One region of the Shewanella sp. SR43-4 genome, then DNA from elsewhere that is predicted to be linked to it. Evidence: predicted binding sites of a transcription regulator. Region 1 holds the regulator's gene; each other region holds the start of a gene.
The links. The regulator LexA, encoded in region 1, represses DNA repair genes until DNA is damaged. The targets are predictions, from matches to a motif close to TACTGTATNNNNATACAGTA.
Positions count from the first base shown of each region.

Region 2: a site for LexA is predicted at 4,623-4,642, ahead of dinB (DNA polymerase IV). Genes of this name have one in related genera too.
Region 3: a site for LexA is predicted at 2,598-2,617, ahead of recA (recombinase RecA). Genes of this name have one in related genera too.

Region 1 covers NZ_JACJEB010000006.1:92,745-102,945, forward strand. Annotated here, with positions in the region: gene H5123_RS08490 (SURF1 family protein) at 1-251, opposite strand, end outside; gene H5123_RS08495 (DUF2909 family protein) at 277-495, shown strand; gene H5123_RS08500 (cytochrome c oxidase subunit 3) at 503-1,378, opposite strand; gene H5123_RS08505 (cytochrome c oxidase assembly protein) at 1,375-1,938, opposite strand; gene ctaD (cytochrome c oxidase subunit I) at 1,940-3,535, opposite strand; gene coxB (cytochrome c oxidase subunit II) at 3,545-5,146, opposite strand; gene H5123_RS08520 (cell division inhibitor SulA) at 5,543-6,049, opposite strand; gene lexA (transcriptional repressor LexA) at 6,046-6,660, opposite strand; gene plsB (glycerol-3-phosphate 1-O-acyltransferase PlsB) at 6,925-9,348, shown strand; gene mtr (tryptophan permease) at 9,348-10,201, shown strand, end outside.
Region 2 covers NZ_JACJEB010000007.1:77,838-88,038, reverse strand. Annotated here, with positions in the region: gene H5123_RS09855 (leucyl aminopeptidase family protein) at 225-1,766, opposite strand; gene H5123_RS09850 (aminoacyl-histidine dipeptidase) at 1,949-3,412, shown strand; gene dinB (DNA polymerase IV) at 3,505-4,584, opposite strand; gene bfr (bacterioferritin) at 4,721-5,188, opposite strand; gene bfr (bacterioferritin) at 5,201-5,671, opposite strand; gene nqrM ((Na+)-NQR maturation NqrM) at 5,904-6,128, opposite strand; gene H5123_RS09825 (FAD:protein FMN transferase) at 6,214-7,227, opposite strand; gene nqrF (NADH:ubiquinone reductase (Na(+)-transporting) subunit F) at 7,350-8,597, opposite strand; gene nqrE (NADH:ubiquinone reductase (Na(+)-transporting) subunit E) at 8,644-9,252, opposite strand; gene H5123_RS09810 (NADH:ubiquinone reductase (Na(+)-transporting) subunit D) at 9,258-9,890, opposite strand; gene H5123_RS09805 (Na(+)-translocating NADH-quinone reductase subunit C) at 9,890-10,201, opposite strand, start outside.
Region 3 covers NZ_JACJEB010000007.1:208,368-218,568, forward strand. Annotated here, with positions in the region: gene mutS (DNA mismatch repair protein MutS) at 1-2,425, opposite strand, end outside; gene recA (recombinase RecA) at 2,711-3,775, shown strand; gene alaS (alanine--tRNA ligase) at 4,544-7,168, shown strand; gene csrA (carbon storage regulator CsrA) at 7,625-7,822, shown strand; tRNA gene H5123_RS10360 (tRNA-Ser) at 8,747-8,838, shown strand; tRNA gene H5123_RS10365 (tRNA-Arg) at 8,861-8,937, shown strand; tRNA gene H5123_RS10370 (tRNA-Arg) at 8,965-9,041, shown strand; tRNA gene H5123_RS10375 (tRNA-Arg) at 9,069-9,145, shown strand; tRNA gene H5123_RS10380 (tRNA-Ser) at 9,154-9,245, shown strand; tRNA gene H5123_RS10385 (tRNA-Arg) at 9,317-9,393, shown strand; gene H5123_RS10390 (OadG family transporter subunit) at 9,995-10,201, shown strand, end outside.

The DNA of each region.
Region 1 (10,201 bases):
ACGGGTTTTGCCAAAATCGATAAGCGGTAACCTGTGAGCAATGCCGCCTCTGACTCAGACCCAGTGGGTAACTTTGATAAATTAACCAGTGCTAACATTGCCTCATAATTGAGTGCATGCTGTTGTTGGCGCACAAGTAATGTGCTTTGCCACTCTTGTTTAAACGCTGCCCGTGATAATTGCCATAATCCTAACTTGACCAATAAGCCAAACACGACCAAAGTAATCATTACAAATAACACCCGAGACACACCCACACTCCTAAAAGGATTGCCTGTGACAACACCTTTCATTGTTAAGTTAGTTTTAGTCTCGTTGCTTGTATTCATATTATTTAACTTAGCTAGAGCCTTATTTATTATGGTTAAAGGGCAGCATCAACAATCAATGAGTCATTATCTTGGTCGTAGAGTGTTATTTTCTGTTGTCGTGATTGTGGTGCTGCTTGTGGCCTTAGGGCTAGGCTACATTCAACCTAACCCCAGACCTTATTAGTGCTGATTTACAGCACATAAACAAAAATGAATAAGCATAGCCAAACCACATCAACGAAGTGCCAATACCAACTACCCGCTTGAAATGCGAAATGTTTGTCGGGGGTAAAGTGACCCTTGATAATTCTGAGTAATAAAATAATCAAGAACAGGGTACCAATCGTCACGTGCATACCGTGAAATCCGGTTAACAAAAAGAAGGTGTTACCGTACACTCCTGAAGACAGGGTTAGGCCCATTTCTTGATAGGCATGGCTGTATTCTTCGACCTGTAAACTGAGAAACGCAATCCCCAACATCACCGTTAACGCCAACCAGATGATCAATGGCTTACGATTGGCTTTTTCGAGATTGATGTGGGAAAAGTGCAAGGTAACCGATGAGGTTAACAGGATGATGGTGTTGATTAATGGCAAACCCGTCCATGGCATCGCCTCGGTTGCGCTACCATCAGGTGTTTTCACCAAAGGCCAAATTGCTTCAAAGGCAGGCCACAGTACCTCATGAGTCATGGCATTGTTCGATGCGCCACCAAGCCAAGGTACTGAAATCATACGTGCATAAAATAATGCGCCAAAAAAAGCCCCAAAAAACATAATCTCTGAAAAAATAAACCAGCTCATTCCTTGCCTAAATGAACGATCCATTTGTGGTGAGTAAAGTCCTGCCATTGATTCATCAATAACGGTTTTAAACCAACCAAAAATCATAAAGATAATCACGGCAAAACCAGTGATTAATATGTAACTTCCTGAGGTTTTTTCAGTGGCTAATTGTTGTACATAAGTGCCTGCGCCAAATGCAATTAAAAATAAGCCTATAGCACCGATTATCGGCCAAGCACTTTGGTTTGGCACATAATAAGTTTGATACTTTGTGGTCATTTTGCTGCTCCTTGCTCTACGACGATCGTCTGTTTATCGGTGATGTCATAGAGGGTATAAGAGAGAGTCAATGTATTAATAGACGCGGGTAAATCCGGGTCCACGTAGAAAATCAGTGGTAATTCTGCTGTTGCTGATGCGGCCAAGGGTTGTTGGTTAAAGCAAAAACATTCCGTTTTATTGAAGTACGCCGCTCCTTGTCCAGGTGATACTGAAGGGATTGCTTGGCCTACGGTGTCGTGTGCAGACAGGTTTTTAACCAAAAATTGTGCGTGAGTGAGCTCACCAGGATGCACGCTTATTTGGTTCACTTTAGGGCTAAATTCCCATGGCATATCTGACTGAACTTGGGTCACAAATTCAATGGTAACGGTACGGCTTTTATCAACCACTACCGCTTCATAGCTACTGGCGCTATTTTGGGTTTTGCCATTAATCCCCAATGTATCGCAGAGCACGTCATAAAGCGGTACCAATGCAAAACCAAACCCAAACATACCAATTGATCCAGCAATCAGCATGATTAATAACTTACGATTTGATTTTTTTGGCTGTGTCATCTCATTTTATCTCCGGCGGAGTGGTAAACGAGTGATATGGCGCTGGACTGGCAATGGTCCATTCCAAACCTTCTGCAGCTTCCCAAGGGTTATCGCCAGCCGGTTTGCCACCTTTGATACATTTGAGCACCACAGCGAGAAAAATAAACTGCGATAAACCAAATGCGAATCCACCAATCGAAACAATTTGATTCACATCGGCAAACTGTACTGCGTAGTCTGGGATTCGACGAGGCATACCCGCCAAGCCTAAAAAGTGCATTGGGAAAAACAATACGTTGACAGAGATCACTGAGCACCAAAAATGCCACTTGCCTAAGGTTTCGTTGTACATATTACCGGTCCATTTTGGCAGCCAATAATATGCCGCCGCCATAATGGAAAATATCGCCCCAGTCACCAGTACATAATGAAAATGCGCCACCACAAAGTAAGTGTCGTGATACTGAAAGTCAGCAGGGGTGATTGCCAGCATCAAACCGGAAAAGCCACCAATGGTAAACAGAATGATAAACGCCACCGCAAATAACATTGGTGTTTCAAATGTCATCGAACCGCGCCACATGGTAGCGACCCAATTAAACACCTTAACCCCAGTAGGAACCGCAATTAGCATGGTGCAATACATGAAAAACAACTCGGCGAATACCGGCATGCCTGTGGTAAACATATGATGTGCCCATACTAAGAACGACAGCACAGCAATACTGGCAGTAGCGTAAACCATAGAGGAATAGCCAAACAATTTCTTGCGGCTAAAGGTCGGTATAATGGCGGAGATAATGCCGAATGAGGGTAAAATCATGATGTAAACTTCTGGGTGACCGAAGAACCAGAAAATATGCTGGAACATCACTGGGTCACCGCCACCTGCAGCATCGAAAAAGCTGGTACCGAAAAACTTGTCGGTTAACACCATAGTCACTGCGCCTGCGAGCACTGGCATCACCGCAATTAATAAAAAGGCAGTAATTAACCAAGTCCACACAAACAAAGGCAGTTTCATCCATGTCATGCCAGGAGCGCGCAAGTTAACAATGGTTACGATAACGTTAATCGCGCCCATTATCGAGCTGATACCCATGATATGGATGGCGAATACAAATAGAGCGGTGCTATCAGGGCTATAAGTGGTTGATAGCGGTGCGTAGAATGTCCAACCAAAGTTAGGACCACCGCCTTCCATGAATAGCGAACTGAGTAATATGGTAAACGCGAACGGTAAAATCCAAAAGCTCCAATTATTCATCCGCGGTAAAGCCATGTCTGGTGCACCGATCATCATCGGAATTAACCAGTTAGCTAATCCGGTAAAAGCTGGCATCACTGCGCCAAATACCATGATAAGACCATGAACCGTGGTCATTTGATTAAAAAAGTTAGGTTCTACTAGCTGTAATCCAGGCTGAAATAACTCTGCCCGAATGACCATTGCCATGGCGCCACCAGTGAGAAACATAATAAAACTAAACCATAAGTACAGCGAACCGATATCTTTATGATTAGTTGTGAGTAGCCAGCGCATGAGCCCTTTCGGCGCTCCGTGATGATGATCATCATGAGCGGTAGCTAGTGTATCGTGCGTTGTTGTGCTCATTGTCTTCCCCTACTGTCCATGGCTAGCGACATCGGCAGGTTGCACCGCCTCGCCAGAATTATTGCCCCACGCATTGCGCTCATAAGTAATCACCGCAGCCATCTTTTGTGGGCTAAGTTGACTACTAAATGCCTGCATCGCGGTGCCTGGTTTACCGTGCATAACGATATCGATATGTCCGCTAACCGGTCCGGTAACCACAGGGCTGCCAATAAGTGAAGGGAAAGCGCCTGGCAAACCAGCACCAGTGGCTTGATGACATGCGGCGCAAGTGGTGGCATAAACCTGCTCACCTTCTGTGATTAATTGCTCCAAGGTTAAGGTGGGCAGATCTTCAACGGCAACAACCTCTGGCGTTACAGCCTTTACGACGGTTTCAAGAGCCTGAGTCGCTTTTTCTGTCGCAGTATTGGTACTCTCAGTTGCTGTTGCGGCCATTGTGCTTTCAGTCTTATTTGCTTCAGTACTTGCTTCAGTACTTGCTTCATTGCCGCCAGAGAAATTACTCACATCAGCAGCTTGAACAACATCACCGGTATTATTGCCCCAAGCATTACGCTCAAAGGTAATCACTGCGGCAATCTCTTGGGCGGTAAGTTGCTTGGCAAAGGCTTGCATTGCGGTTCCTGGTTTACCGTTTAAGACGATGTTGAGGTGACCTGCAATAGGGCCTTTTATGATAGGACTGCCAATTAGTGATGGGAATACGCCTGGAAGGCCGGCACCATTAGGTTGGTGACAAGCGGCGCAACGAGCAAGATAGATCTGTTCACCTTGGGTGGTTAACTCTTCAAGAGATAAGGTTTGTGACAGTGATGCTGCTGCCGCAGCAGCGGCATTACTGGCCAGTTGCTTTTGCTCTACTAACCAGTTATCAAAATCTGTCTCTGATAATGCTTGCACCACAATGGGCATAAATCCATGGTCTTTACCGCACAATTCGGCACATTGGCCACGATAAATTCCGGGCTTATCAATGCGGGTCCATGCTTCATTAATAAAGCCTGGATTGGCATCTTTTTTAACCGCAAAAGCCGGAACCCACCATGAGTGGATCACATCATCTGATGTCATTAAAAAACGCACTTTTTGGTTAATGGGCAGTACGAGTGGTTTATCGACTTCAAGAAGATAATGCTCTCCTTTAGCCTCTATGCCATCGATTTGATCTCTGGGGGTCGATAATGTGCTGTAAAATTCGATGTCTTTATCAAAATAGCTGTAATGCCATTTCCACTGCGACCCAGTAATTTTGATGGTGAGATCCGCATTGCTGGGGTCTTCCATGGCAATTAAGGTTTTAGTGGCTGGAATAGCCATGGCGATTAAGATGATGAAAGGAATGACGGTCCAAGCTATTTCCACTTTAGTACTTTCGTGAAAATTTGCCGCAACAGCGCCTTTTGATTTGCGATGGTAAATCATTGAATAAATCATGATCCCAAACACCACTAACCCAATGGCACAACAGATATAAAGTATCGTCATGTGGAGGCCATAAACCTTACCACTGATATCTGTCACGCCTTGAGTCATGTTGAGGGACATTTCTGATGCCCCAAGCGGAAGTGCTATAAACACCACCAGTAAACAATACCACCATTGCTTCACAAGACTGCTCCTCTGTTCATTGCAAATAGCAATTACAAAGAAAAGTCACACAGTAATTCTCTGCTCTATGCAAACTTTTCGGTTCCCGAAAAAAGTTTGATGACCTCAAAGTACCTTGGTGGCAGTAAACAGGTTGTTTACGGTTTTATTATTAGCGGTGCACCACGCTTGTACCTACTACTGAACTTATCAATATTGAGTTGGCTCATTTGTCTGAAAGTAATCTTAATCACTGTCATTCATGTCCAATTAAAGATGAATAATATTTCATCCTTGGGAACAACATTAGCTGTAGATTAAACATTGATCAAGATCACTTTGTTGGCTAATTGACTGAAAAAAGATGAAAAAAAAGCCCTGAATTCAATACAGGGCTTGGTAAGTAAGGGTTAATGCTTAGTGAAATGAGCAAAAATTACTTGTTCCATTTATTAATGTAGGGCTAACAAGTTGATGTTTGTGAGGTAAGTGAGCATTCACATCCTCAATTACCACACCTAAAGCCCGTGCACTTTTAGCCACAATTTCTAATCGACGACTATCACGAGCGTCAAGTGAGCTTGTCCAAGTGACGACAGCACTTGATGTTCCACTGGTAAGCGCTTTTTCCATCGCCCATAAGGTTTCGACTTCGTCTTTAGTGTGCACCAGTAAAATACGGTCCATTCTCACGCCAGCATTTGCCAGCATATGTTTATAGCCAATGTGTGGTGGGCTAATTAACACAATCCATCGACCTTGTTGGCTCAATGTGGCGAGTTGACTACACAACTGGCTCAACTCAGCTTCACCTTGGGTGACTGTTTGTAATGTGCGAATGGTTTGGTTGCCATGCAATTCTGTTTCAGCTAAATCTACCCATAAGCCTGGGTGACGTGGCGCGATGCCCATTAGTTTGTTCATAACCAATCTCCATTACGGATAACGCCAACGGCAAGCCCTTCGATGGTTAGGCTTTGGCAACTTAAATCAACTTTAATCGGGGTGTAATCGTCATTTTCTGCGTGCAGATAAATCACATTACCTTTTTGTTCAAATCGTTTTACGGTGACGTCATCATCAACACGCGCTACTACAACTTGGCCATTACGTGCTTGTTGCATTTTATGAACCGCGAGTAAATCGCCTTCTAAAATACCGATGTTCTTCATGCTGTCACCACGAACGCGCAACAGAAAGTCTGCGGCAGGTTTAAACATGCTCGGGTCGACTTGATAATACTGTTCAACGTGCTCTTGAGCCAAAATAGGCTCACCAGCTGCAACTTGTCCAATCAGAGGCAAACCGGTTTCAATCTGTTCTTCATGAGGTAAGCGAATACCTCGAGAGGTTCCAGGCATGATCTCGATAAAGCCTTTTTTGGCTAATGCTTTTAAATGCTCTTCGGCAGCATTAGCACTTTTAAAGCCAAGACGTTTCGCAATTTCAGCACGAGTGGGTGGCATACCTGTTTCGGCGATATTGTTTTTAATTAAGTCTAATATTTCTGCTTGGCGCGGCGTTAACGGTCTCATGATGATTCCTGTCTTTTTATACAGTGACTGTCATTATATACAGTGTTTGTGTTCGTGCAAGTATTAACCAACTATTTTTTGTGTTTTATTGGTTTTTTGTAACTTAAATTGATGTTTTTATTAGTTATTATATATTTTTTATCTTGCACTATGCCTTAAAGTGAGAGCTTACGCGTAAAGATAAGTCGGCCAGATAGTGTAAGCAGGGTGGTTTCTGGTATCCTATACGATAATATTACAATGGCTTATGTTGCGAAAATAACCATGTCAAAACCAGATTCAATATTTTTACAAGCATTAAAATGGGTTCAGAAATGGATGGTACAGACCATTGTGGTGCCCCATGATCCGTTTGATGACCTCAATATAGATCCGACCAAGCCCTTGGTTTATTTGATGAAAACGGAATCTATTAGTGATATTGCCGCCTTGAGCGAAATCACTGAAGGATTTGGTATGCCAAGTCCTTATGAGCCGTTACAGCTTGATGGTTTAAGAGTGCCTCGAGTGGTGTGTTTAGAGGGGCGTAAACCTCTATTTGGTAAACGTGAAAGTGGTGAGAAGTTCCTTAATTATTTTACCCGTTTATTATCGCTTCATAGTGAGAATGCTGACCTTGATATTCAATTAGTGCCAGTTTGTCTTTATTGGGGACGTACTCCTGGTAAGGAAGAAGACAGCATGACAGCGGCTGTTTTTGAAAGAGAAAACCCAACTTGGTTACGTAAGTGGCTGATGATTTTATTTTTAGGGCGACATAATTTTGTGCAGTTTTCTAATGCGTTATCGCTGCGCCATATGGCGGATGAGCACGGTACAGATAAAAGAATTGCGCATAAATTAACCCGTGTCGCGCGAGTGCATTTCCGTCGCCAACGTAAAGTTATGACAGGGCCACAATTACCTAATCGTCAAATGCTATTTGCCTCTTTATTAAAGTCAGATTCAATTAAAAAGGCTATTGAAGAAGAAGCGGTCAACAAAAAAGTATCTCCTGAAAAAGCCCGTGAAACTGCGATTGAATACCTCGATGAAATTGCCGCAGACTATTCAGATAGTTTAGTGCGCATTGCCGAGCGTTTTCTCACTTGGTTATGGAATAAATTATATAGCGGTATCAATATCAAAGGTGCTGAACAGGTAAGACAGCTTCACCATGATGGCCATGAAATTGTCTACGTACCTTGTCATCGCAGCCATATGGATTACTTGTTGCTGTCATACATTTTGTATTATCAGGGTATGGTTCCGCCGCATATTGCGGCCGGTATTAACTTGAACTTTTGGCCAGCAGGGCCAATGTTCCGCCGTGGTGGAGCATTCTTCATCCGCCGCAGCTTTAATGGTAATAAACTGTATACCGCAGTATTTCGTGAGTATTTAGATCAGTTATTTGCTAAAGGTTATTCGGTTGAGTATTTCACCGAAGGTGGGCGTTCGCGTACAGGGCGTTTACTTGCGCCTAAAACCGGCATGTTGGCAATGACCATAAACAGTGTACTACGCGGCATAGAGCGCCCAGTGACGTTAGTGCCAGTATATTTAGGTTATGATCATGTGATGGAAGTGGCCACTTACCACAAAGAATTAAGCGGCAAGAAAAAGAAAAAAGAATCTGTTTGGCAGTTATTTGGTGCGCTGCGTAAACTCGGCAATTTTGGCCAAGGTTATGTTAATTTTGGTGAGCCGATTAACTTACAGCACTTCTTAAATCAACAAGCGCCAGAATGGCGTAGCGAACTGGCGAAAGAGCCTGATCAAAAACCATCGTGGTTTACTCCATCGGTTAATTTACTCGCTAACCGCGTGATGACCAATATTAACGGTGCTGCCGCCGCGAGCTCGGTAACATTAACCAGTTTAGTGTTATTAGCCTCAGAGCAAAATGCATTAGAAAGAAGTCAGTTAGAACGCCAACTTGATCTGTATTTAGCCTTATTGAAAACCGTACCTTATACCGATTACGCATCGGTCGCCGAGGGTGATGGTAAGTCGATTGTTGATCATTGTTTGTCGTTAAATAAGTTTGTTAGTACCAAAGATTCTATTGGTGAGATTATTTCTGTTGATGAAAAAATTGCCATCACCATGAGTTATTACCGTAATAATATTATTCATTTAATGGCGATACCGTCATTAATTGCCAGTTGTTTATTGCGCTATGATGACTGCGATCGCGCGCGCATTCATGCCATCGTGATGGATTTTTATCCATTGTTGAAAGCAGAGTTATTTATGGGCATTGATGATGTGCCTAAATATGTTGATGGCGTTTTAGACTTTATGCTTGAGCAAGGTTTGTTGAGCGACAATGATAACTTTGTCATCACGCCTCGTCATATTACCCAAGTATTACTTCTGGCTGAAACGATCAGTGAGACCTTGCAGCGTTATGCCATTATCTTTAATTTACTGGCGATAAAGCCTGAGCTTGAACGTTCTGCTCTTGAAACCGACAGTCACTTGTTGGCCCAACGACTAGGCGCACTTCACGGGATTACCGCTCCAGAGTTTTATGACAAAAAACTGTATAACACCTTGAGTGTTAAGTTAAAAGAACTAGGTTACTTATGCAGTGTTGAACATCGTGACGAAGTGATCAGAATTCGAGATCATGCCAACAAGTTACTGAGTTCGTCAGTGAAACAAACCATAGTAGACAGTGTGGATGCGGAGCACGGACAATAATGGCAAACCATATGAATGCGGCCAAGCATCGCACTAGTGGTAAGTCAGTATTGGGTGGGGCGATGATCATTGCTGGCACTACAGTGGGTGCGGGAATGTTTTCCTTGCCAGTTGTTGGTGCAGGGATGTGGTTTGGTTACTCAATAGCGATGTTGCTCGGCGTCTGGTTTTGCATGCTAATGTCGGGTTTGCTGTTATTAGAAGCTAACTTGCATTTTGAACCCGGTGACAGTTTCGATACCTTAACTCGAGTAACCCTAGGGCAGTTTTGGCGAGTCATTAACGGCGTCTCTATAGCCTTTGTGTTGTACATTTTAACTTATGCCTATATCAGTGGTGGCGGATCGATTGTTAATCACAGTTTATCGGCATTGGGTGTCAGTCTACCTCAGAGTGTGGCAGGGTTAGTGTTTGCCGTGGTGCTGGCGCTAGTGGTATTTGTCAGTACTAAAGCGGTTGATCGCATTACCACCATCATGCTTGGTGGCATGGTCATTACCTTCTTCTTGGCCATTGGTAATTTATTGATCGATATCGATACCGTGAAACTGGTATCACCCGATGGTGAGTCGCGTTACTTACCTTATCTGCTCGCTGCGATTCCTTTTGGCTTAGCCAGTTTTGGTTATCACGGTAACGTACCCAGTTTAGTTAAATATTACGGTAAAGATGCTAAAACCATTGTTAAGGCTATCATTAGCGGAACCACAATCGCATTAGTGATTTATGTGTGTTGGTTAGTGGCAACTATGGGTAATATTCAGCGCAGCCAGTTTGCCGATGTTATTGCCCAAGGCGGTAATATTGGGGTGTTAGTTGCAGCGTTGTCAGGGGTTATTGCCAGCCAATGGCT
Region 2 (10,201 bases), on a different contig from region 1:
TCCATCCTGGATTAACTAGAGCCGGCAATGATAATCCTTGCCGACGAAATGAATTATACAAAACTGTAATTTAATTACAAGTATTATTTGCTTTAATTCACAAAAACTTCATTAAAAGTGATTTAATTACAATAATTTCTGATTAAAACTATGTTAACCCATTGTTATCGGCATGTGATCGTTAAAGTAACACCAATACTTACAACAACTTAACAATGAATCACCTACAAAAGTGAAAACCGTAATAAAGCAACCAAAGGGCTTGCAGTTGGCTTTCCGTAGAGAGGATCGCCCTCAACAGCACTGCCTGCAATATCGATATGGGTAAATGCCAGTTCTGTTTCGGCTAATCCAGACGCTTTTATCAAGAAAGCGGCAGGATATTGATGCCCACGAGCCGTAATTGAAGACGGACCATTATTCGATGACACCACATCTGCAGCGCCATTTTTATCGGCAACTTTATCAAAGTCTTCTGGACGTAATTGTGAAACCTCAAATGGTTCCCCCCATAATTGCCCCACTTCAGCTAATGTCGCTGCAACACCTTGCTTTTTAGCCGCGCTATTTTCAACTAATGCAGGGTAACCACCGTAGGCTCGAACAACATGACCGGTTAACGTCGCCACCGAAAACAATTGTGGATTCACCGCAGTTTGAGCCTGTAAACGTAAATGGGATAACAAATCGGCTAGCACTAAACGTCCTTCAGCATCGGTATTACCTATACGGACTCGCACACCTGCGTGACTGGCAATAATTTCATCGGTAACAAATGCATCACTGCCAATACTGTTTCTCACTAACCCAAGCTCGGCGACCACTTTGATCCCTTTAGGTTTAAGTATCGATAGCGCCTTCATTAAACCGGCAACCGCAGCTGCGCCACCTTTATCACGGCTCATGCCAGCCATTGACCCGGCAACTTTAATATCAGCGCCACCAGTGTCGTAAACCACGCCTTTACCCGCAAAGAATAAGGTTTTGGTAATAGTGCCTTCACCAACATATTCAAGCTTTACCACTCGTGGATGATGACGAGCCACATCAAAAGAGCTTCTGCCAACAGCGCTTAATAATGGATATTGCGCTTTTAACTGCTCGGCTTGATCAATCACAGATACAGCCAAACCGCTATCAGCAAAAGCATCAACACAATATTGTGCAAACCCAATAGCCGACATACGCTCAGGTTCTGTACCACAAAGATCGCGCGCCAATACTCGTCCAGACTCTGCCGCATTAAGTAATAAACTATGGGTGGCGGTATTCAATAGTCCAATCGCGGTTAAACTCGGTGGCAAAGACTTTGCTTCTCGTGCTTCTAACGGTTGCCAAAGCTCTTGTCCACAAGCTAGTGCGGCAACTTGTTCAGCATTAGCAAAACGCTTGTCCGTTACACTTGGTACAACTAATAAAGGTTTAGTGGCACCCGCGGCTTTAGCAATGGCAATCCCTTCTCGAGCAGCTTTGGCAAAGATCCTCACATCGCTATACTCATTGCCGCTATCAGCCACTGGAGAGATGATCAATCGACCACCGGCCAACCCTGGTGCAAAAAGGAGCGTGGCACTTTTACCGACACGCATATCAATTTGGCGGGCGTGTGCAGCAAGCAAACTCACTTCATCTTGTTTAATCTCAGCTAAACTCGTCGCTATCACGACAACAGCGTCCCAACCTTCGCCTTCAAAAATAGCCCCATCACTTGTGACATCAATAATTGGCACTTGGAACGCGGTAACCGCTTTATTCACTTGGGTCATACAAGATCCTTACTCTTTAGGAATACAGATAAATTAGTGGGTTCATAATTATTTACAGATTTGTGGACTAAACCTTGGCAAATCGGTATCGCAATATCAAGTAACTGCGCAGAATATGTTAAAATAATTGCAGTTATATTCTGTGTCGTATATCGACTTGATTTCATCTTAGAGGGCGTTTCGTGACTGCATTAACTCAATTATATCCTCAGCCTCTATGGCAATGGTTTGAACAAATTTGCGCTATTCCACATCCATCAAAGCATGAACATGCGTTATCACAACATATTCAGCAATGGGCAAAAGCTCAAGGCCTTGCGGTTGTTGAAGACAAAGTCGGTAACTTGATCATCCGTAAGCCTGCCACAGCAGGAATGGAAAACTGTAAAATCGTGGTGTTACAAGCGCACATTGATATGGTGCCGCAAAAAAATGCCGACAAAGTACATAACTTTGAAACCGATCCGATTGAAGCTTATGTAGACGGTGATTGGGTTAAAGCTAGAGGAACAACCTTAGGCTCTGATAACGGTATTGGTATGTCTTCGGCGCTGGCTGTTTTAGGCAGTAAAGACATTAAGCACGGGCCACTCGAAGTACTGCTCACCATTGATGAAGAAGCTGGCATGACGGGCGCTTTTGGTTTAGAAGCCGGTTACCTTGATGCAGAAATCTTAATCAACACCGACTCTGAGCAAGAAGGTGAAATCTACATGGGTTGTGCTGGAGGTGTTGATGCACAGATAAGTGTACCAATGTCTTGGCAAGCACCAGAACAAAGCAACGCCAGCTTTTCACTGACCATGTCAGGATTAAAAGGCGGTCACTCTGGGGTTAATATTCACCTTGGACGTGGTAATGCCAATAAGTTATTAGCGCGCTTTTTGTTTAAATACAGTGACGAATTAGCCCTAGAGCTAGTTAGCTTTAGTGGTGGCTCGCTGCGTAATGCCATTCCGCGTGAAGCTAACGTGCAATTTATGCTACCAGCAGAAAATATTGACGCACTAAAGCAAGCCATTGAATCGTTCCAAGCCCTAGTTCGTGAAGAATTAGCCGTTGCAGACCCAGGCATGCTACTGAGCTTAGCCACCATAGATGCACCCACCAAAGTCATGGGCGAAGAAGCGCAAAATACCTTAATCGACTTATTACATGCTTGCCCTAACGGCGTAATGCGCATGAGTGATGAAGTGGAAGGCGTCACTGAAACATCACTAAATATAGGCGTGATCAGCACTGAAGATGAAAGCGTAGAAATATTATGCCTTATTCGTTCATTAATTGATTCAGGTCGTGAAGAAGTCACCGGTATGCTAACCGCACTATCAAACCTATCGGGTGCTAGCATTGATTTAAGCGGTGCTTACCCGGGGTGGAAACCAGATACTAGCTCACCTGTAATGGCAATTGTGCGAGACACCTATAACGATATTTATAAAAAAGATCCAACCGTGATGGTTATCCATGCTGGTCTAGAATGTGGTTTATTTAAAGAGCCTTATCCACTAATGGACATGGTCTCTATTGGGCCGACTATTCGTTATCCACATAGCCCTGATGAAATGGTCAACATCACCACTGTTGGTCAGTACTGGGAATTGCTACTTGCCGTATTAGAGCGTATTCCAGCTAAAGAAGCGTAATCAGTAGCGATGATTAATGCGTAAAACTAAAAAACGACAGAAATGTCGTTTTTTAGTTTTAGACTTGAGCGTTTTCATTGCGACTCTAACCTTTAAAACTGCAAATCAAGCTGAGTAATATGTGCCACTGGATTATCTGTAACAGCCAATGTTGTATCAGCTAAACCAACACTAACCCCCAATAAGCGAATACCTCGCCCTTGACTGCGCTGCAGAGCCTGTTGCAGTAAATCATGAAACAAATTAATCGACATTTCATCACTGCGATGTTCGATGGTGGTCTGTTTAAAATCATTAAATTTCAGCTTCACAACTTGCTTGTGGATCTGTCTATCTTTAGCACTGCGATGAACCCGAGCACTCAGTTCTTGGATAAGCTGTGGTAATACTTGACGGCATTGCTCTAAGGTAAAAATGTCTTTGGCTAACGTAGTTTCAACCCCAACAGACTTTCGTACCCGATGCGGACTAATTTGTCTTGGATCTATCCCTTGTGATCGCTCAGCTAATACATGACCAAATTTGCCAAATACCTCAATTAATTGCGCTTTTGGATACTGTTGCACGTCATAGCAGGTGGTTAAGCCAATATCAGCTAACTTTTTTGAAGTGACTTTACCGACGCCAGGAATTTTACTCAGAGGAAGATCTCTTACAAAATCACTAATTTGATTAGGAGTGATGACATATTGACCATTGGGTTTATTTAAATCGGAAGCGATTTTAGCTAAAAACTTAATCGGTGCAATACCCGCTGAAGCGGTTAAACCTGTGGTCTCAAATATATCATTTCGAATAGCCTTGGCAATTAACGTGGCACTGCCTTGGTGAGCATCGCAATCAGTCACATCAAGATAAGCTTCGTCTAGAGACAAGGGTTCGACAAGATCTGTGTATCGATGAAAGATCTCACGTATTTGCACAGACACCGATTTATATACATCCATGCGCCCTGGCACTAAAATTAACTGCGGACACAGCTGCAGTGCATGATAACTGGACATAGCACTTCGCACGCCAAATTTGCGGGCCTCATAACTGCAGGTACTTATCACACCGCGGCGATCACTTCTGCCGCCAACAGCAATGGGCTTTCCTCGTAATTCAGGAAAATCGCGCATTTCTACCGCAGCAAAATAACAATCCATATCGATGTGAATGATTTTACGCATTCTATAACCATCATCATTTACTCAATTAAAAACAATGATACTGTATATAAAAACAGTATTCAATCATTGTCTCACGAACACAAAAAAGCCCAAACAGAGTTGGGCTTTATTAACATGTAACGTGTCGACTAAGTCGTTACATTTTAGTCTGTAAATAGTTCTGTAAACCAATACGTTCAATAAGACCTAATTGCTTTTCTAACCAATACATATGATCAGATTCAGTGTCATCTAATAACACTTCTAAAATTTCACGGGTTTGGTAATCAGCCTTTTGCTCACATAAGCCGATAACCTTACGTAAATGATCAGCCACATGGTATTCATATGCAAGATCATTTTGTAGCATTTGTTGCACATCTTTACCTATGTTGAGCGCTTCACGACTGGCAACATCTGGAGTGCCTTCTAAAAATAAAATACGTTGGATCAACTTAGCTGCATGTAATTTTTCATCGTCTGATTCATGTAGAATACGGGTATAAAGTTCGTTAAATCCCCAATCCTCATACATGTGAGCATGGACAAAATATTGATCCATAGCAGATAATTCGCCGGTTAATAAACTATTGAGCGCATCGATGACTTCTGGATGACCTTTCATAATAATGTCCTATTAATCGTTAATTTGTGATTGAAGGTAATTTTGAATACCCGTTTGAATGATGAGCTCTTGTTGTGATTCAATCCAATCTAAATGCTCTTCTTCATCTTCGAGTAAATCTTCCATTAAATCGCGACTAACATAATCTTGCTGAGTTTCGCATACCTTAATGGCTTCACGCAAAATGGCAATTTGTTCCGTTAACGCAGTGAGATCGCAGCTAAGCATTTCTTCAGCATGTTCACCAATACGCAATTTATCTAACTGTTGTAGGTTAGGTAAACCTTCAAGAAACAATACACGTTCAATCAGCTTGTCAGCATGCTTCATGTCTTCAATCGATTTTTTATATTCTTTCTCATTAAGCTTTTCCAATCCCCAATGCTTAAACATACGAGCATGTAAAAAGTATTGGTTAATAGCGGTCAGCTCACAAGTAAGTACACGATTGAGTTGGCTGATGACTTTAGGATGACCTTTCATAGTAGTGTCCTCGAGAAGTAATGTGATCTTGATCAATTACAAACAGAATAAAACACTATAGGGTAAAATGCAAATTATCCTTTATTTTCACACACTTACAATTGATAACCATTATCATTATAACTAAGCTTTGTAACTGGCCAGCAATACTCAAGCATAAAAAAAGCCTTCAAAATGAAGGCTCTTTACAAAGCATTAGTGAAACAACCTAAGCTTAAAATAATTAACGAGGTTAAATAATACGATTTTGGTTAAGCAACTTATTTCGAGCTTGCTCTTTTTCCATACGGCGTTTGCGTTTATCACATGGATCATCACAGTCACAGGCTTTCTCTATACCTAAAACACCTAAACCACCGCAACTGCCTTCTACCGCTTTTTTCTTTACGATATAGCCAATGGACATTAGCAAAAAAAATAATAATAAAACCACAAACGCTGCAATAAATGTACTCATCACAAACTCCTATTGACTCATTCAGATTAGGGTAAACTGGTTCAATAAATTAGTAGCTCAATCAACCAGTTTAAAAATAAGCAAGCTACTTAAGATACGATTTAAACGCATCACTGTAATAGACCTGATATCCCTGCTCTTGCTTCTCTATCAACATTACCGCTAAATTGTTCTTTTTAGCTAACGCCAATGAAGCCTCTGTACCTAACACCATCATGGCCGTTGCATATCCATCTGCGGTCATACAACTAGAGTGTAACACGGTTGCTGAAGCTAATTGATGCTTTATTGGATAGCCGGTACGAGGATCAATTAAATGTGAGAAGCGCTCACCATTTTCTTGATAAAAGTTACGATAATCACCCGAAGTTGCCAATGACATAGTGCCAGGTTCAATGATTTGCTGAACCGCTTGACCTTCGCTGGTTGGTTGCTCTACAGCTACTCGCCAAGGGGTATTATCACTCTTAGTTCCTTTGACATTCAGTTCGCCACCAATTTCAACTAAATAACCAGATACATGATATTTATCTAATAAAGCGGCAACCTTGTCGACGCCAAAACCTTTGGCAATTGAAGATAAATCGACATACAAATCTGCATTATGCTTGGTTAATGTCAAACCGTTTACAGACAGCTCATGTATGCCCATTTTAGCTTTTGCTGCATCAATTTGAGCTTGAGTAGGTTCTGATATAGGGCGCTTATCGGGACCAAATCCCCATAAATTAACCACTGGGCCTAAAGTGATATCTAATGCACCATCAGTCTCATTATAAAGACGCATGCCCTCTTTAATCACCTTAATTGTATCGGCCGAGACGCTAACGCTCTGCTGCACCTGCAATTGATTAAACTTAGACAGTTCTGAGTCAGGACGGTAAGTCGACATTTGATCGTTAACCACCTCCAATGCCATGTCAATTTCAGCTTGCAGTAGTTGTGGTTCGGGTAAGCTTTTATTACTGACCACTTTAATATGATAAGTGGTACCCATTGTACTGCCAGATAATGAAATAATAGGCTCTGGAGAGCTACATGCACTCACGATTAATAAAACCGCTGGCAATAGCAGTAACTTGATTGAATTTACAGTCATCTCAAATTTACACTTGTATTAAATGAACAAAAAAAATTGCAGCATGCGAGACCTGTGTTTAACCACCCTGTCTGCACTGCTGCAATCTCATGACTTACATGTCGATGTTATGGGTTAACTCATTAACCACCGAAATCATCTAATAAGATATTTTCGTCTTCGACACCTAAATCTTTTAGCATACCAATAACAGCTGCGTTCATCATTGGAGGTCCACACATGTAGAACTCACAATCTTCTGGCGCATCATGGTCACGTAAATAGTTTTCATACAATACGTTATGGATAAATCCAGTATAACCAGTCCAGTTATCTTCTGCTTGCGGATCTGATAACGCGACATGCCATTTGAAGTTCTCATTTTCAGCCGCTAAGCCATCAAAGTCTTCTACATAGAACATTTCACGTTGAGAACGCGCACCGTACCAGAAACTGATCTTACGCTTAGATTTAAGACGCTTTAATTGGTCAAAAATATGTGAGCGCATCGGGGCCATACCTGCACCGCCACCAATAAATACCATTTCTGCATCGGTATCTTTAGCGAAGAACTCACCAAATGGACCAGAAATAGTCACTTTATCACCGGCTTTTAAGCTCCAAATATATGAAGACATTTTACCGCAAGGCAAGGTTAAATTACGTGGCGGTGGCGTAGCAATACGCACGTTCAACATAATAATCCCAAACTCTTCTGGATAGTTAGCCATAGAGTAAGCACGAATAGTTTCTTCGTCTACTTTAGACTCTAACTTGAAGAAACCAAAGTGTTCCCAGTCACCACGATACTTATCAGGCACTTCAAACTCAGCATACTTAATATGATGAGCAGGCGCTTCAATCTGAATGTAACCACCGGCGCGGAAAGGCACAGACTCGCCATCAGGAATTTGCAGCTTAAGTTCTTTAATGAACGTCGCTTTGTTATCGTTAGAGATAACAGCACATTCCCATTTCTTGATGCCGAAGATTTCTTCATCAAGTTCAATTTCCATATCAGATTTAACGTTTACCTGACAAGATAAACGACAACCTTGACGAGCTTCGCCCTTGCTAATGTGATCAAGTTCGGTTGGCAGAATATCACCACCACCAGACTTAATATTCACACGACACTGACCACATGAGCCACCGCCACCACAAGCACTTGATACGAAGATGCCGTTGTCTGCTAAAACGCCAAGTAACTTGCCGCCAGCACCTGTTTTAATTGCTTTATCTGCGTCGCCGTTAATACCAATAATGATATCACCGCTTGCCACTAGTTTTGATTTAGCGAATAAAATCACTAACACCAAAACCAAGACAATCACAGTAAACATACTCACACCTAGATAGACTTCTAGTGGAGTAGATTCAAGAATACCCATTCACTTATCCTTAAAGGTTCAAATTAATGCGTCGTCTCAGTGACTCTTACAGAGAAACACCTGAGAATGACATGAAACCTAGAGCCATAAGACCTGCAGAAACGAAGGTAATCCCTAAGCCTCGTAAGCCATTTGGCACGTCAGAATATTTCATCTTTTCACGGATACCGGCTAGCAATACGATTGCTAACGCCCAACCAATACCAGAGCCAATACCAAATACTACGCTCTCGCCAAGGTTATAATCACGCTCTACCATGAAAGATACTGCACCGAAAATTGCACAGTTCACGGTAATCAAAGGTAAGAAAATACCCAACGCGTTGTACAAAGGTGGAAAATACTTGTCTAAAGCCATTTCCAAAATTTGCACAAGTGCTGCAATCACACCGATAAAGGTGATGAACTTCAAGAAGCTCAAATCAGCATCAGGGAAACCAGCCCAAGCTAGAGCACCTGGAGCTAACAGACCTTGATAAATAATTTGGTTAGCAGGAACCGAAATAGCCAGTACCACGATAACTGCAACACCTAGGCCCATCGCAGTAGTGATTTTCTTTGATACTGCTAAGAAAGTACACATACCTAAGAAGAACGCTAGCGCCATGTTTTCAATGAAAACGGAGCGAATTAATAAACTAATATAATGTTCCATTGCGTTTACCCTTTTGCTTCAACTTGCTCTGGCTTATACGTACGGATCAACCAGATCAGACCACCGATCAAGAAGAATGCACTCGGTGGTAGCAGTAATAAACCGTTAGGTTGATACCAACCACCGTCAGAGATTTTACTGAGGATTTCTACGCCGAATAATGAACCATTACCAAATAGTTCACGCACTACGCCGACAGACAATAGAATTGCACCGTAACCTAAACCGTTACCGATACCATCCATAAAGCTCATCATAGGCGGGGTTTTCATTGCGTAAGCTTCAGCACGACCCATTACGATACAGTTAGTAATAATTAAGCCAACGAACACCGATAACTGCTTAGAAATAGCGTAGGCATAAGCTTGTAATACTTGGTCAACCACAATCACTAACGAAGCAATAATGGTCATCTGTACAATAATACGCACACTGCTTGGAATATGATTACGGATAAGTGAGATAAACAGGTTAGAAAACGCTGTTACCGCAGTTAATGCAATCGTCATTACCAATGCTGTTTCTAACTTACTGGTCACAGCAAGTGCGCTACACACACCCAGAATTTGCAATGCAATTGGGTTGTTATTGATAATAGGTCCGGTTAGAACCTGTTTAAGTTCTTTAGCGTCAGCCATTAGCTTAACCCTCCGTTGTGTGCTTTAGCGATAAAGTTTGCAAAACCTTCTTTACCTAACCAAAACTGCAATGAGTGTTGTACACCGTTACTGGTAAGTGTTGCACCGGAAAGTGCATCAACACCATGAACAGAACTCGCCACTACAGGGTTTTTAGTTACACTAATCGCCAGATTGCCTTGCGCATCAAATAACTGCTTACCTTTCCACAATGCTTTCCATTTTGGATTTTCAACTTCGCCACCTAAACCAGGCGTTTCGCCTTGGTCATAGTAAACAAGTCCTTGAACTGTATTTAAGTCAGCTTCAAG
Region 3 (10,201 bases), on a different contig from region 1:
GTGGTGAACTCATATCCCTATTTTCAAGTTGATGTAGCTTTTGTTTTGCCGCCTTAATGACCGCAGCGGGAACCCCGGCTAGCGCCGCGACTTGTAAGCCATAACTTTTACTTGCCGCACCTTCTTGCACTGAATGCATAAAGGCAATGGTGTCGTCGTGTTCTATTGCATCTAGGTGCACATTCATTACTGATGGTAACAGCTCTGGCAGTTGGGTGAGTTCAAAATAATGAGTGGCAAATAATGTCAGTGCACTGACATTTTTCGCGAGATATTCTGCAGCAGACCATGCCAGCGATAAACCATCATAGGTTGAAGTACCGCGGCCTATCTCATCCATTAACACTAAACTGTTTGCGGTCGCATTATGCAAAATATTAGCCGTTTCGGTCATTTCAACCATAAAGGTGGAGCGACCAGATGCTAAATCGTCTGATGCGCCAATACGGGTGAATATCCGATCGATTTCACCAATTTGAGCTGAGTCAGCAGGAACAAAACAGCCTATGTGTGCCATTAATGTAATCAGTGCCACTTGACGCATATAGGTTGATTTACCGCCCATATTAGGGCCAGTTACAATAAGCATTTGCCGTTTAGGTGTTAATACCACAGGGTTAGCAATAAAAGCCGCTTGACTGACGCGCTCTACCACAGGATGGCGTCCAGCATTGATATGAATACCAATATCCTGCGTCATTTGTGGACATTGATAATTAAGGGTTTCTGCACGCTCGGCAAAATTACTTAATATATCTAATTCAGCCGCTGCGCTGGCAAACTGTTGTAACTCTTGTAATTTAGGTAGCAATAAGTCAAAGAGCTGTTCCCACAGTTGTTTTTCAAGTGCGAGCGCTTTGCCCTGGCTTGAGAGTACCTTTTCTTCGTATTCTTTTAATTCTGGAGTGATATAACGTTCGGTGCCTTTAAGGGTTTGGCGACGTTGATAACTCAGTGGCACTCTATCAGCTTGTAAACGGCTGACTTCAATGTAGTATCCATGGACGCGGTTATAACCTACTTTTAAAGTGTTAATTCCAGTTTGCTGTTTCTCGCGAGCTTCAAGTTCGACTAAATAATCACTTGCGCCTTCACTTAACTTACGCCATTCGTCTAATTCATTATTGTAGCCCGTTCGGATTACGCCACCGTCACGAATTAATACTGGCGGATTATCAACAATTGCGCGTGCTAATAAATCGTGTTGTTCTGGAAACTCACCCAATAATTGAATTAAAGCTGTCAATCTTGGTTGTTGGCATACGGCTAATGTTTGTTGAATTTCAGGTAGCAGTGCTAGCGCTTGCTTTAAACGTGAAAAATCACGAGGTCTGGCGCTACGCAGTGCCAAACGAGCCATAATACGTTCAATATCGCCTAAAACCTTCAGCTGCTCATGTAGGGGGTGATATATATCTTGCTCAATCAACTCGCTTACGGCGTTATGGCGATATTGAATCGTTTGTCTATTTCGAAGTGGCTCATGGATCCAGCGTTGTAACATGCGACTGCCCATAGGTGTGGCAGTATTATCGAGTACCCACGACAGGGTATTTTCACGCCCACCAGATAAGTTTTGCGTTAATTCTAAGTTACGTCGCGTCGCGGCATCTAAAATAATGGATTCAGATTGGTTAAAACGCACAATCGAATTAATGTGTGGCAGTGCCATCTTTTGCGTATCTTTGACATACTGCATTAAACAACCTGCAGCTTGTAATGCCAAGCGTGCATCACTAATACCAAAGCCATGTAAATCTTTGGTACCAAATTGACCAAGCAGTAAATTTACGCAAGTATCATAATCAAATTCCCACTCTGGACGGCGACGAATACCTTTCATATTATTGATTAATAACATGTCAGTAAAATCTTCACTGTAGAGCAACTCGGCAGGATTAGTACGTTGTAATTCAGCTTCTAGGGCTTCACGAGTAGGTAATTCAGCAACCACAAAACGACCTGATGAAATATCTAAGGTAGCGTATCCAAAACCGTTTTTACCTTGATAAAGCGCCGCCAGTAAATTGTCGTGTTTTTCTTGAAGTAAAGCCTCATCCGTTAAGGTACCTGGGGTCACAATGCGTACGACTTGGCGCTCAACTGGGCCTTTTGATGTCGCAGGATCACCAATTTGCTCACAAATGGCTACAGACTGGCCGATATTGACTAGTTTAGCTAAATAGCCTTCTACAGCATGATAGGGGATTCCAGCCATTGGGATAGGATCGCCGCCGCTTTTTCCACGAGCAGTAAGTGAAATCCCCAGCATTTCAGAAGCGCGCTTAGCATCATCGTAAAACAACTCATAAAAATCACCCATTCGGTAAAACAATAACATATCAGGATGGGCCGCTTTTAAGCCTAAATACTGACGCATCATCGGGGTGTGTTTTTCTAAATCGCTGGTATCAATCACTGTCATTATGAACACTTCACTATTAATCAATCTTAGGACGTAAATCTTATGAGGCTAATCTTAACAATATTTGCCCCTAGGGTATAAATAGATTCAAACAAAAAAGTATATGGAGATAAAATATTGATGTAAAAAGGCAATTCGCTAAGGTTTAAAAAAAATTGCCCTCAGCACTTGATACTGTATGACTATACAGTATACTGATGAACATAATGAAATGGTTTACATCATTTCACCTAAGTCAAAATAGCATTTTACTAAACGTATTGAATGCCTTAAGAGGGTTTTATAATGAAGGTTGATCCAAACAAAGAGAAAGCGCTAGCCGCCGTATTAAGCCAAATTGAAAAGCAATTTGGTAAAGGCTCAATTATGAAGTTGGGCGAAGATCGCACAATGGATGTTGAAACTATCTCTACCGGTTCGCTTTCATTGGATATCGCACTTGGTGCGGGTGGTTTACCAATGGGACGTATCGTTGAGATTTACGGCCCAGAGTCATCAGGTAAAACCACATTAACTCTTGAAGTGATTGCCGCAGCGCAACGCGAAGGTAAAACCTGTGCGTTTATTGATGCTGAACATGCTCTTGACCCAATTTATGCCAAAAAGCTAGGCGTAGATATTGATAACTTACTTTGTTCACAGCCAGATACAGGCGAACAAGCACTAGAAATTTGTGATGCGTTAACGCGTTCAGGTGCGGTAGACGTAATCGTTGTCGATTCTGTTGCAGCATTAACACCAAAAGCAGAAATTGAAGGTGAAATTGGTGATTCGCATATGGGCCTTGCCGCTCGTATGATGAGCCAAGCGATGCGCAAACTTGCTGGTAACCTTAAGCAATCAAACACACTGCTTATTTTTATTAACCAAATTCGTATGAAAATTGGTGTAATGTTTGGTAGCCCAGAAACGACCACAGGTGGTAATGCACTTAAATTCTACGCATCTGTTCGTTTAGATATTCGTCGTACCGGTGCGATTAAAGATGGCGATGAAGTCATCGGTAATGAAACTCGCGTTAAAGTGGTTAAAAATAAGATTGCAGCTCCATTTAAGCAAGCTGAATTCCAGATCCTTTATGGACAAGGTATTAACCGTACCGGCGAACTAGTTGACTTAGGTGTTGCACACAAGCTGGTTGATAAAGCCGGTGCTTGGTACAGCTACAAAGGCGAAAAAATTGGTCAAGGCCGTGCCAATGCTGGTAAATTTTTGACTGAAAATCCAGCTATTGCCGATGAAATTAATACCACTCTTCGTGGCATGTTATTGAATGGTGGTGCTAACTCATCAGACTCAACCACTGAAAGTGATGAGAATATTGACCTTGAAACAGGTGAAGTATTCTAAATTAGCCAGTCATATTTATCGCGGTAGCGCTTCTGCGCGCCGCGAAAATTCCCGCCATAGAGTCGCCTCGTTACACGCACTCACCATCTTTTACACTCACCATATTTTAAAAGCCATCCAGTCTAAATGTTGCAGATAATGGCAAACTCAGCGCCTTTTAAGTGACACTTGTTATGCGCAATGGCTAATCATGCCAGCTATAGTCAACACCGCTTTAAGCAAACAAAATATCTAAAGCCTTTAAAGCCCTTGGTAAGCATTTATTTGTGTTTGCTAATGTTAAGGTGATTGAATCATTTTTAAGTAAAGTTGGGTACATTGAGAAATGTACGGCGACAAGTTGCTCTATCAAATGTCGGTTAGGCTAAATAGCATCCTTTTTAATCACATCCTTTTTAATCACATTATTTCTTATCACATCACGATTCTGCTGATTACCAGACTCGCCAAAATGTTAACTATTTTGGTTTCTTATGCGTTTGATTTGGTTGCTTATCAGATTGATTAGTCAAATTATGTCCTAGCTATGATCAACGAGCTTATTTATAGACAAGATAGAAATGCATATTCCGCTTAAATAATCAGTGGAGTGAGTTCGCTATCTCCGTCGTTATCGGGCCAGTAGATCGTTATTCTATCGATTTTGTCGAGATTATAATCAACTGACTCAACTCGCTTCTTTCGACAAATTCAGTATATAATGCCTACATTTACTAGCTTGCATATCAAGCTCGTTACTTTTGTATTTTCTCTATTCAGGGCCATTTCATGTTTCAGACTACAGCAGAGTTAAGAAGTGCATTTTTAAAGTACTTTGAAGATAACGGACATCAGGTTGTTGATAGCAGCTCGCTCGTTCCCACTAACGACCCAACACTGTTATTTACCAATGCGGGTATGAATCAGTTTAAAGATGTGTTCCTCGGTATGGATAAGCGCAACTATAGCCGAGCAACAACATCACAACGTTGCGTTCGTGCTGGTGGTAAACATAACGATTTAGACAATGTGGGTTATACCGCTCGTCACCACACTTTTTTTGAAATGTTGGGTAATTTCAGTTTTGGCGATTATTTTAAAGAAGATGCGATCCGTTTTGCATGGACCTTTTTAACTGAAACCCTCAAGCTGCCAAAAGATCGCTTATGTGTCACCATTTATGAAACAGATGACGAAGCCTATGAACTTTGGACGCAAAAAATTGGTGTTGCACCTGAAAATATGATCCGTATTGGTGATAATAAAGGTGGCGCGTTTGCGTCTGATAACTTCTGGCAGATGGGTGATACCGGACCTTGTGGCCCATGTAGCGAAATTTTCTATGATCATGGCGATCATATCTGGGGTGGTCGTCCTGGTACGCCTGAAGAAGACGGCGATCGCTTTATTGAAATCTGGAATATTGTATTTATGCAATATAACCGTCAAGCCGACGGTGAAATGTTGCCATTGCCTAAACCTTCGGTTGATACAGGTATGGGCATTGAGCGTATTGCAGCAATTATGCAAGGTGTGCATTCAAACTACGAAATCGATATCTTTAAACAACTCATCGCAAAAACGGCTGAAATTATTGGTGTATCTGATTTAGAAAATAAATCATTACGGGTTATTGCTGATCATATACGTTCTTGTGCATTTTTAATTGCCGATGGGGTTATGCCATCAAACGAAGGCCGTGGTTATGTATTGCGTCGTATTATTCGTCGCGCAGTTCGTCACGGTAATAAGCTTGGTGCTACCGATGCATTTTTCTATAAGTTAGTCCCAACACTCATTAGCGTTATGGGTGATGCAGCTAATGGTTTAAAACAAACACAAGCCATTGTTGAAAAAGCCTTAAAAGCAGAAGAAGAGCAGTTTGCTCGTACACTTGAGCGTGGCTTGGTGATTTTGGATAGTGCGCTAAATACGCTACAAGGTAATACTTTAGATGGTGAAACGGTATTTAAACTGTATGACACTTATGGCTTTCCAGTTGATTTAACCGCTGATGTTTGTCGTGAACGTGATATTAATGTTGATGAAGCAGGCTTTGAAGTCGCAATGGCGGAGCAAAGAAGTCGCGCACAAGCCGCAGGTAACTTTGGCGCAGATTATAATAGCCAATTAATTATCGACGCCGAAACCGCATTCAGTGGTTATACCGAGTTAACTGGTCAGCCTAATGTGATTGGTTTATATGTTGACGGTAAAGCGGTTGATACTGTGGTTGCCGGTCAAGATGCCGTTGTTGTGCTAGATAATACGCCATTCTATGCAGAGTCAGGTGGACAGGTGGGCGATAAAGGTCAACTGACAGCTGAAGGTTTACTGTTTATTGTTAACGACACGCAAAAGTTTGGCCCTGCTATTGGTCATGAAGGTCAATTAAGCCAAGGCAAATTAGTTATTGGTCAGCAGTTAATTGCGCAAGTGGATAAAAATTTACGTCATCGTACTCAGTTAAATCATTCCGTCACTCACTTACTGCATGCTGCATTACGTCAAGTGTTAGGCTCGCATGTGTCTCAGAAGGGCTCATTAGTTAACCCTGAGCGCTTACGTTTTGACTTTGCTCATTTTGAAGCGGTTAAAGCTTCAGAGTTAAAAGCGGTTGAAGATCTAGTCAATGCTCAAATTCGCCGTAACCATGAACTTTGCACCACTGAAATGGCCATTGACGAAGCCAAAGAAAAAGGCGCTATGGCATTATTTGGTGAGAAATACGATGACCAAGTCCGCGTGGTGACTATGGGGGATTTCTCTATCGAGCTATGTGGTGGTACTCATGTTGGCCGTACTGGTGATATTGGGTTATTTAAAATCACTTCTGAGGGCGGTATTGCTGCCGGTGTGCGTCGTATTGAGGCTGTCACAGGTATCGCAGCAATGGCTTATATTGCCGATCAACAAGCAGTATTAGATGAAGCTGCGCAATTACTTAAATCAGACAGTGCTTCAGTAGTGGCTAAGTTAAAAGCCCAGTTAGATAAAGTGAAGCAATTAGAAAAAGATTTGTCGCAGTTAAAAGATAAGTTAGCTGCAGCAGCCAGTGCCGATATGGCGGGTGATGCAGTCGACATCAATGGGGTTAAGTTGTTAGTTAAGCAGCTTGATGGCATTGATCCTGGTTCACTTCGTGGTTTACAAGATGAGCTGAAACAAAAGCTTAAATCTGCGATTATTGTCTTAGGTACGTCTAAAGACGGTAAAGTTAATTTAATTGCTGGTGTCAGCAATGATTTAACTAAAAAAGTTAAAGCGGGTGAGTTAGTGGCAATGGTCGCACAGCAGGTTGGCGGTAAGGGCGGCGGACGCCCAGATATGGCTCAAGCGGGTGGTACTCAGCCTGAGAATTTAGCCGCTGCATTAGCCTTGGTTGCACCTTGGGTAAACGAACGTTTAAGCTAATTAAATCTGTAAATTAACGATTTATCGGCAATTGAGTCATAAAGTCTACTATATGAAGCTTTATGACTTGAGTGCTATCAGTAGATTTGGCATAGTGAACTAACTTGCTAACAGTAAAAGCGTTTAAAAGGATTACCAGTGTCAGACAATGCTTTTTTTTGTGCTCAAGTGTAGTACTCTGATTTGGTATTTGTTTTCCATTGCTAGCGTTTTTGTTGTTGGTTTGCCGTATTGGATTGTTTAACCAGCGAGTCGTATCGTGAATGTGATTAATTGACGGTTAACCTCGTTTCAAAAGATGAAAATCATCAAGTTTTATGATTTCTTAAGAGAATATGCTTTATAAACCGACGTATTCAGAAATTGATACTATGATTTTATGTAAAGCAGACCTTATAATGAGCGCATATTACGGATAAAGCGTGTTATGCAGATTGAACTTAAAGGAGCAGTCGAATGCTAATTTTGACTCGTCGTGTAGGCGAAACATTAATGATCGGTGACGAAGTCACAGTTACTGTGTTAGGTGTTAAAGGTAACCAGGTACGTATCGGTGTCAATGCACCTAAAGAAGTATCTGTTCATCGTGAAGAGATCTATCAACGTATTCAGTCTGAGAAGTCAGGTACCCCTTCTGAAGGTGGTAATTACTAAGTTCGAGCATATTTGATCGATATCAAAAAGTCAGCATTTGCTGACTTTTTTGTTTTCTGCATGTGAGATATTTCTGGCGGTTAAACAGGGCGGTTAAGTTTATATCCAGTATGGTTAGTCAAAGCGCTGCATATTATTTAAGTTAAGGCTTACTCGCATCTGTGTACCACAGCAGAGTGATTATATTGATAATAGATAGCACATTCATCGATACACGGGCGAAGACTAAATACAGGAGCGCTCAGGCGTGTTAGTTGCCCTTTCTTCAACGACGAGCCTAATCCGCTATCGTAGTGATCCAATAGCAGGATGCCTATTCTATGTTGCAAAGCAAAATGCTTTGTCTCTTGGCTTACCCTCCAGACGAGATTGAAGTATTAGCTCTACGCGAGTGATATTAAAAACAGCCTCCATGGCTTTGATTAAGATCTTGTTGAAGTATCTTACTGACACTCTAATATGAGCATTGGAAATCGCTTGGTTTTATTGTGTTGAGTCAGCATTAATCTATCTCAAAGGTTTTACCCTAGTTGTTCTGGCATTAAGTGGTCAATTATCGTTCAGATTATCAACTACATAAAAAATACTTAAACCGTTCATGTTAATCATTATGGTCACATTAATTATGACAAATGGCCTGGCGAAATTTTAATCTTCAAAACCTCGTCTAAGTTAGTTAATTGATATGCTGATAATGTCGTTTGTAAAAAAAGTTTTTTATCGCTAAATTTCTAACAGACTTAACAGCGAGATAATGAGATGAAGGAAGATTATTTAAATCAATTTTCACTGAAAAGACCACTGTTTTTGTGACTATTTGAGTCTATTATCCCCAATGTGCTTAAAAACACTCCAAATGAAGTTAGGTTTCCTAAAAAGGGTTTGACTTATTTTCATCAAACAGTAATATGTGCGCCAAGAAACGGAGAGGTGGCCGAGTGGCCGAAGGCGCTCCCCTGCTAAGGGAGTATGGGCTTTAAATCCCATCGAGGGTTCGAATCCCTCCTTCTCCGCCATTTCTTACGATAGATATACGATGCGGATGTAGCTCAGCTGGATAGAGTACCTGGCTACGAACCAGGCGGTCGGAGGTTCGACTCCTCCCATCCGCACCATTATCTATTATAGTGTTAAACATGAATGCGCGTGTAGCTCAGCTGGATAGAGTACCTGGCTACGAACCAGGCGGTCGGAGGTTCGACTCCTCCCACGCGCACCATTCATGTTTCACTAAAACCCAATTTATGCGCGTGTAGCTCAGCTGGATAGAGTACCTGGCTACGAACCAGGCGGTCGGAGGTTCGACTCCTCCCACGCGCACCATATATTGCGGAGAGGTGGCCGAGTGGCCGAAGGCGCTCCCCTGCTAAGGGAGTATGGGCTTTAAATCCCATCGAGGGTTCGAATCCCTCCTTCTCCGCCATTCATTAAGTATAGTTAGCAGTTTAATGCTAACTACAGCGATACTGATGAATGGCATGTTGTAACGATTTTGCGCGTGTAGCTCAGCTGGATAGAGTACCTGGCTACGAACCAGGCGGTCGGAGGTTCGACTCCTCCCACGCGCACCATAATAAAAAAGCCCTGCATTATTGCAGGGCTTTTTTTATGGTTCATTTTTAGACTATTTTCTTATCCACGCCTAAGCCCTTTATCAACAAAAGCTGATATTTACATCTTTATTCACTTATCTCCCAAGTCGTGATTTGTTATTCATTTTATCAAGCTGTTAAATCAATAAAATATGACTCATATCGTTGTTCTTATCATGGTTTTACTAATTTAAAGCTTATTAAGCGAAATTCATTGATGATTTAATAAATTATGCCTGTATTTATTGAGATTTATTGATCCAACCTCATCTAATATCACTAATTTGGTAAGACCAATTTACAAAAAGATAGCATTGTGGCGCTAATTTGTTTATATTTTGTGACGGTTTTTTGGGTTTTAATCTCAGTTTGCTATTTTACCATGAAAATACAACTTCATTGAATACGCGTTCAATATGAATATTTATGCTTTATTGAATAGTTGATGCGCTTTATGTAATCGTTAACGGTGTTCCTGTCTTGGTGCAGGTTTGTGATATTGCACCGCGATCGCGCATTAGCGCACGATACATAATAGCCAGCGCGATAGTTTGATGTTTACTAGAAAAAGTGAGGACACATGACATCGATATCAGAGCAGTTATCTGATGCACTTGGCATTATGGTAATGGGCATGGGCTTAGTATTTATTTTTTTGAGTATTTTAATTATTGGTATTGGCATTGTTGCCAAGCTTTTTCCTGCACCTATCGAGGAGCCTGTCACTGGGCCAGCAACGACAGGTTGTGCAAAAACCGTTGGGATAGATCCTAAGTTGGTTGCCGCT